DNA from 3 places in the Marinobacterium sp. xm-m-383 genome. Region 1 is predicted to be linked to each of the others. Evidence: predicted binding sites of a transcription regulator. Region 1 holds the regulator's gene; each other region holds the start of a gene.
What was found. Region 1 encodes FNR, which switches genes on or off when oxygen is low (the NO sensors DNR and NnrR bind a similar motif). Its sites were predicted from a motif close to TTGATNTANATCAA; they were not measured.
Positions count from the first base shown of each region.

Region 2: XMM383_RS04860 (cytochrome ubiquinol oxidase subunit I) is a predicted target of FNR. The motif match lies at 1,761-1,774, and genes of this name have one in related genera.
Region 3: XMM383_RS02990 (YdcH family protein) is a predicted target of FNR. The motif match lies at 2,359-2,372, and genes of this name have one in related genera.

Region 1 covers NZ_WBYT01000001.1:246,265-250,513, reverse strand. The annotation lists gene XMM383_RS01210 (sulfite exporter TauE/SafE family protein) at 1-98, shown strand, start outside; gene hemN (oxygen-independent coproporphyrinogen III oxidase) at 174-1,559, shown strand; gene fnr (fumarate/nitrate reduction transcriptional regulator Fnr) at 1,681-2,442, shown strand; gene XMM383_RS01195 (adenine phosphoribosyltransferase) at 2,456-2,998, shown strand; gene XMM383_RS01190 (alpha/beta hydrolase) at 3,075-3,953, shown strand; gene XMM383_RS01185 (thioredoxin fold domain-containing protein) at 3,979-4,249, shown strand, end outside.
Region 2 covers NZ_WBYT01000002.1:246,122-250,370, forward strand. The annotation lists gene cydB (cytochrome d ubiquinol oxidase subunit II) at 1-98, opposite strand, end outside; gene XMM383_RS04860 (cytochrome ubiquinol oxidase subunit I) at 101-1,669, opposite strand; gene modC (molybdenum ABC transporter ATP-binding protein) at 1,815-2,897, opposite strand; gene modB (molybdate ABC transporter permease subunit) at 2,894-3,586, opposite strand; gene modA (molybdate ABC transporter substrate-binding protein) at 3,579-4,249, opposite strand, start outside.
Region 3 covers NZ_WBYT01000001.1:629,055-633,303, reverse strand. The annotation lists gene XMM383_RS03005 (DUF3422 family protein) at 1-145, shown strand, start outside; gene XMM383_RS03000 (BolA family protein) at 147-464, shown strand; gene aroA (3-phosphoshikimate 1-carboxyvinyltransferase) at 989-2,266, opposite strand; gene XMM383_RS02990 (YdcH family protein) at 2,437-2,673, shown strand; gene XMM383_RS02985 (5'-nucleotidase C-terminal domain-containing protein) at 2,855-4,249, opposite strand, start outside.

The DNA of each region.
Region 1 (4,249 bases):
CTAAACAACTACGCGAGCTGGTCGCCCACACTTTGGTACGCAAACTCTCGGGGCTGCTGTTGATACTGATGGGCATTTGGACACTGCTAAGCGCGTAGCGGTTGACCCGTATCAACACATAAACCTCTATTATTGCCTAATATTCTTAAATCTGATGATTAAGGAATATTACTGTGCTGCAACAGACCAACATCCAGTGGGATACCGACCTGATTCGCCGTTATGATTTAGCAGGTCCACGCTACACCTCTTACCCAACCGCACTGCAATTTACTGACACTCCAGACAGTGTCAAAACGCTCTCTAAAGCGATCAGTGAGCGCGACAGTCGTAAGCCTTTATCACTCTATATTCACATCCCCTTCTGTGCACACGTCTGCTACTACTGTGGATGCAACAAAGTGGTCACAAAAGATCGTTCCCGCGCAGAACCCTACCTTCAGACGCTGTTAAAAGAGATTAAACTGCGCAGCGCTGAACTGGGCAGTGACGTTCAAGTGGATCAGCTTCACTGGGGTGGTGGTACACCCACCTTCATCGATGATGAGCAGACCGCTCGCTTAATGCAGGCACTAAAAGAGGCCTTCAAACTGCGTGATGATGATCAGGGTGACTACGCCATCGAGATCGACCCTCGTGAGATGACACCTGGCCGCTTAAAACTGCTGCGTGAATTAGGTTTCAACCGCATCAGCATAGGGGTTCAGGATGTTAACGAAGCGGTTCAAATCAAGGTAAACCGCGTGCAATCTCTAGAGATGACAACGGACCTTCTTAAAGAGGCGCGTGAACTGGGCTTTCGCTCAATCAATGTCGATCTAATCTATGGCTTGCCGCTGCAAACTGAAGAGAGCTTTGCCGAGACCTTGGACCGAATTCTAGAGCTACGACCCGATCGTCTCTCGGTATTTAACTATGCTCACCTACCCGAGCGTTTCAAACCGCAGCGTCGCATCAATGCCGATGAGTTACCCGACGCGCTCACTAAACTTGCGATTCACCATCAAAGTATTGAGAATCTGACGGCAGCGGGCTACCGCAACATTGGTATGGATCACTTTGCTCTGCCAGACGACACACTGACACAACACCAAGATGATGGAACGCTGCACCGTAACTTCCAGGGCTATACCACTCACTCACAGTGTGACCTAATTGGTTTAGGCGTCTCATCTATTAGTCAGATTGGCGATTACTACCTACAGAACAGCCCTAACATTGAGCGCTACACTCAGGATATTGAATCTCAGGGCTCAGCATTAACCAAAGAGTACTGCCTCAATGAGGATGACAAAATTCGCAGAGCGGTGATTACCCGCCTGATCTGTGACTTCCAACTCGATTTTGCCGATCAATCCAAAGCGCTCAATATCGACTTTAAAGAGTATTTTGCTAACGAATTAAAACTGCTTGAGCCGATGGCACAGGATGGCCTGATTCATTTAAGAGAGGATGGAATGGATGTCACCGCCGCTGGGCGTTTGTTGATTCGTCGAATCTGCATGACCTTTGATGCCTATATCGATCACTCAGAACAGCGATTTTCTAAAATCATCTAATCCGATTTTGCACAGTAAATTTAACTAAAAGTGGACCGTTAAAAAGTCCACTTTTTTATCTAAATTGACTTGGGTCAATAAAGCGCTTTTGGATATACTGTCAGGCAACTAAGGAGCAGTTATGTCTGACACCAAAAACATCAAACTCGCCAGCATCGGCCAGGTAAGCTGTAACACCTGCAGCTTGAGTACACTCTGCTTGCCTGTCTCTCTAAACGACGAAGAGGCGCTTCGCCTCGACGATATCGTTGATAAGAGCAAACCACTTCACAAGGGCGACTTCCTGTTTAGACAGGGTGAAGAGTTCACGTCACTGTTCGCCATTCGTGCGGGGTCGTTAAAAACTTACTCTGTAAACCCTGAGGGAGAAGAGCAGATCAACGGTTTCTACTTCCCAGGTGAACTGGTTGGCCTAGCCGGATTCGATTCAGGCAGCTACCCAATGTCGGCTAAGATGCTTGAGACGACCACTGTCTGTGAGATCCCTTTCTCACGCTTGGACGATCTGGCAGGTCAAATGCCAGAGCTGCGTCGTTCTGTGATGCGCTCTATGAGCCACGAGATCAGCGATGACCAACAGATGATGATGCTGCTCTCTAAAAAGACGGCGGAACAACGTATCGCAACCTTTATTTTCAAGCTGTCGCAACGTTATGCCCTGCGTGGCTACTCTGCACAATCCTTCCGACTTTCGATGTCACGTAACGAAATAGGCAACTACCTTGGCCTAGCGGTCGAGACGGTCAGTCGAATCTTTACACGCTTCTCTTCACAAGAGCTGATTCGTGTTGAAGGTAAAGAGCTGGAAATTCTTGATCAAGCAGCGCTGCTGGATGCGGCAGGTGAAGCACCTAGCCCAGAGTGCAATCAACACCACGGTTAAATAAGGATCTTTAATGTCTTACGACGAGCACTATGTAAAATCGGTTGTCCGCTCTATTCCAGATTGGCCAGAGCCTGGCATTCTGTTCCGTGATATTACGCCGATTTTTCAAGATCCACGTGCCTCTCGCATGGTCGCAAACGCCTTTATTGATCGTTACATGCAGATGGATATTACCCACATAGCCTGTATCGATGCTCGAGGTTTTCTATTTGGTGCGATTATTGCGCACCAGCTGAACAAGCCTCTGATTTTGGTTCGTAAAAAAGGCAAGTTGCCCGGTGAAACGATTCACCAAGACTATACGCTAGAGTACGGCACAGCCTCCGTGGAGATTCAGAAGGATGCCGTTACCGCTGGCGACAAAGTGGTATTGATCGATGACCTTATTGCCACTGGGGGCACAGCACTGGCGGCCTGCACACTGATCAACGGTCTAGGGGCTAGCGTTGTTGAGGTGGCAGCGCTGATTGACCTGCCAGACCTTAACGGATCACAAAAAATCCAAGACACCGGCGTCCCCGTATACTGTTTACTGGCCTACGACGGTCTCTAATAGAAACCGAGGTTTAGCCACCTCGGTTTTTTTATACCTATTAACGATAAAAATTTTAAGTTTAATGGAGTTTTAAATGCTTCGACTATCGACCACCCTACTCGCTGCATCACTCATGGCTGCAACTGCACAGGCTGAACAGGTTCAGATACCGTTTGAGGGTTTAACACTGAACGGCAACCTTGAACTGACGGCTGATAAATCCCTGGCAGACGGTGTACTGATGCTGACGCACGGCACCCTGGCTCACAACGAGATGGAGATCATCAGCTACGTGCAGGAACAGATGGTCGATTACGGCATCTCTACTCTAGCCATCAACCTGAGTTACGGCCTAGATAACCGCGAATCAGCGATGTACGACTGTACCCTTCCGGCTCAACACACCATGCAGCAAGCACTGGCTGAAATGGATGCATGGCAAACCTGGCTAGATGGACAAGGCGCAGGCGATCGTTGGGTAATGGGTCACTCGCGTGGCGGCAACCAGACGGCTCAGTTTGCTGCAGCTAACCAAGATAAGATCAAAGGCCAAGTTCTATTAGCACCTGCAACTTGGGACTACACTAAGACCATAGAGGGTTATGGCAAACGCTATGAAACGCCTATCGAGCCGATTCTAGAAAAAGCTAAGGGAATGGATCCTAAGGCGATGATCGATGGCATCAGCATCATCTACTGTGAGAACAGCGGTGCGTCAGCTGAAGCGGTCCTAAGCTACTACGGTAACTACCCTGAGTACGACACACCCACCGTGTTAAAAGAGACTAACATCCCTACTCTGGTCATCGCAGGCAGCTTGGATACCGTGGTTGCAGATCTTCCTGAAAAGATGGAAAGTATCGACAAAGAGAACATTGAACTAGTAGTCGTTGAGGATGCGGATCACTTCTTCTTAGATCTGTTTGCCGACGAGGCGGTGGAATATGCGGTCGATTTTATCGAAAACCTGTAGTGCACTTCTTCTCAGCTTGGGCCTTATGATAAGCGCCCAAGCCGAGGTAACACTTAAGACAGCCACAGATCTTCAGTCGCTTGGTAAAGCGAACCCAAATGAAGTGATTGTTCTGTTGGTCTCTCAGGATGGTTGTGCCTTCTGTGTTACCGTCAAAGAGGACTTCCTAAAACCTCTTTTACAAACGAACGATGCACCCCCTATTCAGGTACTGGATCTGAGCAACCCTACTCCCGTCATCAACTTTGATGGCTCAACGGGCTCGGCAGAACAGGTCGCTAAGAGCTTGGGTGGAC
Region 2 (4,249 bases), on a different contig from region 1:
GCAGTACCCAAATCCATGCCGTCTGCAATGGCAAAACCAATCAGCAGTACACCAACCAGCAGCCACCAAACAAGTCGAAGCGTTTCGTAATCAAACATCATTAAGCTCCTTGAGTCGCTGTGTTCTGTTCAAAGTGGTAACGGCCAGTCTGCAAGGCGCTTGGGCCTTTGCGGATGTATTTCACCATCAGGTAGATCTCGATGACCAAGAACAGAGTGTAGAGTCCAATAAAGCCCGCCAAGCTCATCCACAGATCCGTCTCAGTTAGGTGAGAGGTTGCGACATAGGTCGGAAGAATTTCACCGATCGCCCAAGGTTGACGGCCAAATTCAGCAACGAACCAACCCATCTCACTGGCAATCCAAGGAAGCGGTAGAGAGAGCAGTGCGAACCACTGCAACCAACGTGTCTGGTAAGCCTTACGCTTAGCGGTGTAGTAGAAGGCTAGGACAAATAGAAGCAGCATCGTAAAGCCTGCACCGACCATGACACGGAAGGTCCAGAACATCGGAGCCACCTGTGGAATGGTGTCCCGAGCCGCCAGTTTGATCTGCTCTTCGGTCGCGTCAACAACCGCCTGCGTGTAACGCTTCAACAGCAGACCGTAGCCCAGATCAACGCTGACTTTAGAGAACGCAGCACGATTTTCAGGAGTGTCTTCACCGTTACGCAGTTTCTCTAGAAGGCCATAAGCGACAATGCCGTTGCGAATGCGATCTTCAGCATGAGCCACTAGATCTTTAATACCGGTAACCTCCTCATCCAAGGAGCGGGTTGCAATTAGACCCAAGGCGCCCGGAATTTTCAGAGCGTAGTCAGTTGTCATGGTCTCTTCATTGGGAAGGCCGACAACGGTAAAGGCTGCAGGTGCTGGGTGTGTATCCCACTCCGCCTCGATCGCTGCCAATTTAACCTTCTGCACTTCGCCCACTTCGTAGCCAGATTCGTCACCTAACACGATGACAGAGATCGCAGAGGCTAAACCGAAGGCTGAAGCGATCGCGAATGAACGACGTGCAAATGGAATGTCACGGTTACGCAGCATGAAGTAGCTGCTGACGGCTAGAACGAAGATAGCGCCCGTTACATAACCTGCAGAGACAGTGTGAACAAACTTAACCTGCGCCACTGGGTTTAGCAGGACTTCCGCGAAGCTGTCCATCTCCATGCGCATGGTTTCAAAGTTGAAGTAGGCCCCAACAGGGTTCTGCATCCAACCGTTGGCGATCAAAATCCACAACGCAGAGAAGTTAGAGCCCAGTGCGACCAACCAGGTCACAGCAAGGTGCTGTACCTTGCTCAGGCGATCCCAACCGAAGAAGAACAGGCCGATCATAGTGGATTCAAGGAAGAAGGCTACCAGACCTTCAATCGCCAGCGGTGCACCAAAGACGTCGCCCACGTAGTGCGAGTAGTAGGCCCAGTTGGTTCCAAATTGGAACTCCATGGTCAAACCGGTGGTCACACCTAGCGCGAAGTTAATACCGAACAACTTACCCCAGAATTTGGTCATATCGCGGTAGATCTGCTTGCCGGTCATGACATAGACAGATTCCATGATGGCCAGCAGGAAGGATAGACCGAGGGTCAGTGGTACAAATAGAAAGTGATACATCGCGGTAATAGCAAACTGCCAACGCGATAGTTCCACAACCGATTCTGAAATCATCGGGGATGCCTCCAGTAGACAAATTAAGCACAAAAATTATGTGCACTGCACAAAGTTTCAGAATTGTAATCGGTTATATAGTCAAAAGTAATTGATATATATCTAAAGTCTTAACGATAAATGCTCACGACTAGTTGAGAAAATCTCAACCTTGGCAGCGGTTAGAGGGGCAGATGTTGACCGATTTTATGATCAGAACGCAGGGATCGCCGATCTTGAGGTTTAGATTGTTAAGGGAGCGTTTGGTGATGTGTGTTGAGACGATATCTGTTGCAATGCACACGTTAATAAGTACATCACTCGATGAAGTCGTTTCAATGGATTCAACCCTTCCGGAAACCTGATTCAAGGCAGAGATGCCTGCCACTTTTGCGGTCGATAGGATTAGATCGTTCGCGACCAGTTCAAGGCAGACCGCTGAACCTATGGGTGCATCAAGGGTCGGCACATAGAGTGTTTCGCTGGCCACTTGAAGCTCGGACAGTCCATCGGGGTGTTGTGCCACTAACTGGGTTGTCAGTGTCGACTTGATCGCACGATTGGCGGTTCGCGCGACCTTGCTGTTGGCCATCACCTCTCGCGCAGGCCCTTGAGTCACAATGCGGCCCTGCTCCAGTGCGATGACATGGTCAGCCAGCTCTAATACCTCTTCGGGTGAGTGGGTTACGTAGAGCATAGGAATACCCAATTCCCGGTTTAATTTTTTGAAGTAGGGGAGTAGCTCCGCTTTTCGGGCGCCATCGAGTGCTGCAAGGGGTTCATCGGCCAGAATAAGATCTGGTGCGCTTAATAACGCACGACCAATCGCAACACGCTGTTTTTCACCACCAGAGAGTGAATTTGGCGTTCGCCTAAGTAGGGGTTTTATACCTAAAAGTTCGACGATCTGGTAAAAATCGACGCTTTTGTCGACCTTATTGAAGCGTTTCGCGTAATTTAGATTCTGCTCTACTGTCAGATGTGGAAAGAGTCGGCTCTCTTGAAAAATGTAGCCAATGTTGCGTTGATAGGGCTTTAAGCTCGTGTTTGAAGCGCTATCAAATAACACCCGATCGGACAGAGTGACGCGGCCTTGGCTGTTGCTTTGCAAGCCGGCTATCGCATTGATTGTGGTGGTTTTCCCTGAACCTGACTCGCCAAATAGAACCGTGATGCCACTGGGGGCTTCAAAGGCTATATCAAGCGAGAAGTTTGGCATCGACTGCTGCAAAGTGACTGACAGTGTCATGACTGCAACCTCCGGCTCATACGACGTGACAGCCATTCAGAGGCAAGAAGTGCACTCATCGCAATGATAATAGAGATGATCACCAGTTTGGTCGCAGAGCTTTCACCACCGGGTACCTGAAGAAACGCATAGATAGCCGAAGGGAGTGTCTGAGTCTGACCTGGAATATTCGATACAAAGGTGATGGTGGCTCCAAACTCACCCATCGCTTTGGCAAAGCCCAGAACGGAGCCGGCGATCACACCAGGAAGCATTAAAGGTAGGGTGATGGTGATAAACACCCAGCGCCTTGAGGCACCCAGGGTTGCGGCCGCTTCCTCTAATTTAGGATCAATGGCTTCAATGGAGAGACGAATAGCGCGAACCAGTAATGGAAAAGCCATGATGGCTGCTGCTAATGCGGCACCGCTCCAGCGGAAAGCAAACTCAATTCCCCACTCAGCAAGGAATGATCCGACAGGCGTGCGTTTTCCGAAGGTCATTAACAGCAGATAACCCGTTACAACGGGCGGTAAGATCAAGGGTAGATGGACAATTCCGTTGAGAAGCTGTTTCCCTGCAAACTCCTTTTTCGCCAGAAGATAGGCAACGCCAATGGCCACAGGCAGGCTAAGCAGTGTTGCCCAAAAAGCTACCTTAATTGATAGGAGAACTGCCGCCCACTCGTTGGGGCCTAGCCAATCAGTCACGTTGTTGCGAATCCATTAAAAAGCCGTTGCGCTCTAGTATCGCCCTAGACTGCTCTGAGCGCAAAAACTCTAAAAATGCCGCGGTTGATTTATCACTCTCTGTAACAGCCGCAACCGGATATAGAATTCTGTCATGGGACTCTGTAGGGAAGGTGGCAGCTATTGAGACCTTGGGTTCAGCCACCGCATCCGAGTGATAGACGATCCCTAAAGGTGCTTCACCTGAAGCAACTAATGCAAGTGCAGACCGCACATTGTCTGATTGAGCGACTTGCTGCTTAAGGGGGTCCCAAAGATCAAAATAAGTAAGTGCTTGCTTACCGTAAATGCCAGCAGGTACAGATTCCACAAGACCCATGGCCAGGTATTCATTGTCCAGCCAATCGAGCAGTTCTTGCGACCTGGTGAGGGTGAGTTTTGCGTCTGGAGTATGACTTATCAGTACCAACTGATTACTGGCAAGGTTGAAGCGAGTCGGTTCATTAATTAGCGCCCTATCAGATAGGTAATCCATCCAGGCAGTGTTGGCAGAGATGAAAATATCGGCTGGTGCGCCCATCTCTATTTGACGTGCTAAGGTGGCAGACCCCGCATAAGAGACAACAATCGAGTCTGAATGGTCTGCCTCGTAATGTTCTGTGATCTCATCGATCGCATTTTTTA
Region 3 (4,249 bases), 380 kb from region 1:
TGTCGATTTCGATAAGAGTCTTGCAACTGGTGTCTCTGTCCCACTGGTGATTGGTGCGGTATGGTTCATTACTCGTAAAATTCAAAACCGATTTAAGAAACTCGCTGAAGTGAAAACCGAATCAACAGCGAAAGGGGATCAGTAAGGTGTCAGTAGAAGATCAGATCCAAACCCTGCTCAATGAAGGCCTTAATCTAGTTCACATGGAGTTAGAGAACGAAAGCCACATGCACGGTGGTAACCGTTTGGATACTCACTTCAAGCTCGTCGCCGTTAGCGATGATTTTGAAGGTAAGCGCCTAATTCAGCGCCATCAAACCATTTTTGGTCTGCTGTCAGACCTTATGCAAAACCCCATTCATGCACTCTCAATGCATCTATACACCCAAGCAGAGTGGGCCGAAAAGTCTGGTTTAGTTCCAGACAGCCCCAAGTGTATGGGTGGTTCAATGCACGATAAGTAGTGTTTCGGTGACAGGCCTTCAGCCTGTCATCCGCAGGTTAGCTTTACTACCTTTCTGGAAATCGCTGGGAAAGTGGATGTCAGGCTAAAGCCAGACACCGGTGCTAATAGCTAAATTCACATTAAGACCTATCGCGGCCTTTTCTAGACCGCTCCAACAATGTGCCAGATTCAAATCCCGTGCCAGTCGTCCACGTCCGATCGAGAGTGAGTACGATGATTTTTTACGGTTAAGAGTTCAATCGGCTGAGGCCGGGATGGCCGAAGTCTGCAACGGAGGCAGGAGCCGACTTATTGCCATGGAAGGCATGTATTCCGTTAATGCAGGAGCAATTAACGGTTTGCAGTGTCCTATTGGACTTCAGTGAAAAATCATTGAACGGAGCGTGCCGCAGGCCGAGTGAGCGTGGTCAGTTTTTGCTTACTTTTTGCTGACCAAAAAGTAAGGCTGGCCGCCTTTAGGCGAGTAGAATGTTTTAAAGTAGAGGTGACAGGCTGAAAGCCAGTCACCACCTAAAGGGCAGGTTACTTCGTAACCTCAGCAAACAGATCAAAATACTCTGGGAAGGTTTTGCTGGTACAGCCCGGGTCATTGATGATGATCTCGCTGTTGCCGAATGATGCGAGTGAGAAGCACATGGCCATGCGGTGATCATCGTAGGTATCGATCGCGGCGCTCTGGATTTCGGCTGGTGGTGTAATCTCGATGAAATCTTCACCTTCCACCACTTCCGCACCCACTTTACGCAGTTCGGTTGCCATTGCGGCTAGGCGATCGGTCTCTTTGACGCGCCAGTTGTAGACATTACGAATGGCTGTAGGGCCTTTTGCGAACAGGGCGGTTGTGGCAATCGTCATTGCAGCATCGGGAATGGCGTTCAGATCCAGGTCTACACCGTTCAGTTCGCCTTTAGAGACCTCTACCCAAGTTGGGCCATAAGTGACCTTAGCACCCATCTTACCGAGCACTTCAGCGAAGGCTTTGTCGCCTTGTACCGATTCAGAACCGACGCCGTAGACGCGAATCGTTCCGCCAGCAATAGCCGCTGCAGCTAGGAAGTAGGAGGCTGATGAGGCATCACCTTCAACCATCACTTCACCGGGCGACTGGTAAGTCTGTCCGGCTCTAACGACAAAGCTCTGGTAGTTGTTGTTCTCGACCTCAACACCAAACAGCTTCATCGAGTGCAGGGTGATATCGATGTAAGGCTTAGAGACCAGCTCGCCATCGACAACGATCTCTAGATCCTGCTGTGCCATTGGAGCGGCCATCAGTAGCGCAGTCAAGAATTGGCTCGAGATGTTGCCTCGAATCGATACTCGTCCGCCTTTTAGCTGTTGAGCGTTAATCTTTAGTGGCGGGTAGCCTTCATCTTTTAGGTACTCAATATCAGCGCCAATTTGACGCAGAGCATCAACCAAGTCCTCGATAGGACGCTCGTACATGCGAGGTTCACCGGTCAGTGTGAACTCACCTAAACCAAGGCACAGTGCGGCGGTTAGTGGGCGCATTGCAGTACCGGCGTTGCCCAGGAACATCTCAGCACTTTGCTGCTTGAAAGGACCTGCCACACCGGTGACAACGCACGAGCGACGATCATCAGCTAGCTCATAAGAGACACCCAACGTTTTTAGTGCATTCAGCATGTGGGTAACGTCTGCGCTGTCTAGCAGGTTGGTTACCTTGGTTTCACCTTCCGCCAGTGCAGCTAGAAGAAGAATTCGGTTTGATAGGCTTTTTGAGCCTGGCAGTTGAACGTCACCGTTTGCAAAATCGCGAGGTTGGAGTGAAAGAGTTTCCATAATCTTAAAAGTGTAGTTGATCGCCAAAAAAGGATCGAAAAAGGTACAGGTAAACGTCTGTTAAGTCCATTGTTCAGAGAGATTCGTTTTAATTGATTTCAATCAATGGACGATGGAGAAGAGTAGGGCATATTAGAACCATCAACACTGTATGGAATTAGGAGTAAAAAATGATCGGAGAACACCACGATCTAGTTCATGAACTTCCAGAGTACCGCGAACGTATTCATGAGCTTAAAACATCAAACAACCACTTCTCTCGTCTGTTTGATGAGTACCACGAAATTACTAAGCAGGCTGAGCTTGCTGCAGCTGAAGTTGAACCGACCACGACCAGTCGTGAAGAGGAACTTAAAAAGCGTCGTCTTGAACTGAAAGATGAGCTTTTCAAAATGCTTCAGGGTTAACCCTTTTCATTGTCCTTTCGTTGCTTGAACGTTACCCGTCTTTTTAGGCGGGTTTTTTTTGCTTCAATTTTTTGTTGGAGCGATCTTAAAAAGGTCGCGATATTCTGAACTGCTATTTGTCCAGGTTTCTCATAGCAATAAAAAACCCGCACTAGGCGGGTTTTTTTAATGGGGTAGGCTGTTATGCCCAATCACCTGGGTAGTCAGCGAAACCTGGGTTGTCAGAGACACCCACCACTTTAGGGTTGTTCACCTTAGGTAGTTTGATCACCATGTTCTCATCGCGTTCTGCTTTTAGGTAGTCAGCAATGATATCCCAGAGTAGTCGACCCTCTGGTGTGCGGTTAACAGTTGCCCAACCAGAGACGCTGTAGTTCTTGTCATCAGCAATCACTTCACCGTTGTCTAGGCGTACTTCAGAGATACGCTGGCCAAGTGGTTTGGTTGGATCGATGGTGTAGTCAAGACCACCCACGCGAACCATGTCGCCACCTGATTGTAGGTATGGATCTGGATCGAATAGGTTGTCGGCAACGCCTTCAAGCATCTCTTTGATCGCTTTACCAGTCATCTCTTGAACGTAAGTTTCAGAGTAGGTTGTTGCACACTGGCTCATGACATCTTCCATTGTGATCCACTCACCCTCTAGAGTAGTGGTACCCCAACGAACGCCGGCTGATAGTGCGATGTCTGCCTTGTACTCCCAACGAAGTGCGTTACAGATAACTTGGTCCCAAGTGCCCATGAAGTTACCGCGACGGTAAAGAGTACGATCCGCTTTAGCCAGTTTCTCTTGAAGAATCTCTTCGAAGGTTTTGCCGACACGGATTGGGTTGTTCTGCCACTTCTTGTTACGCGCTTCGATGATGTTCTCATCGTAACGACCTTGGCGCATCTGGTTGATGTACGCTTCCATCTCACCGTCAGCTTCAAGCCAATCAGAGATAACAGGTAGCTGTTTGTAAGTCATGTTGGTGATCTGGCCATCTTCGATCGAGAAGTCCATACAGCCGACAAACTTACCGTTTGAACCTGCGTTGGTTACCCAACATTCGCCACCGTCAACGTTCTTAACTTTGATCGGTTGTGGAACACCATCGTGAGTGTGACCGCCGAATACAGCATTCAGGCCAGGAACACGTTCAGCCATCTTGATGTCGACGTCCATACCGTTGTGCGATACAAGAACAACCGCGTCTGGCTGCTCCTCTTCACGGATCTGCTGAACAAGCTCGATCATCTCTGGTTCACGAAGACCGAAAGACCAGTCTGGGAAGAACTCTTTAGGGTTGGCGTTTGAGGTACGTGGGAAGGCTTGGCCTACTACAGCGATACGCTTGCCGTTGATCTCTTTAATCACGTATGGCTGGAACGCATGACCCGTATCTTCGTCGTACAGACCACGGCCATCGAAACGCTCAACCATTTCGTAGTACTCATCACCAAACAGTGAGTCTTCTAGTACTTTAACGTTCTGACCGATGAAGTCACCTTTGAACAGAGCAACGTTCGAAAGAACTTCCTCTTCACGGTAGGTGAACTCCCAGTGACCAACCATAACGTCGATGCCAAGAAT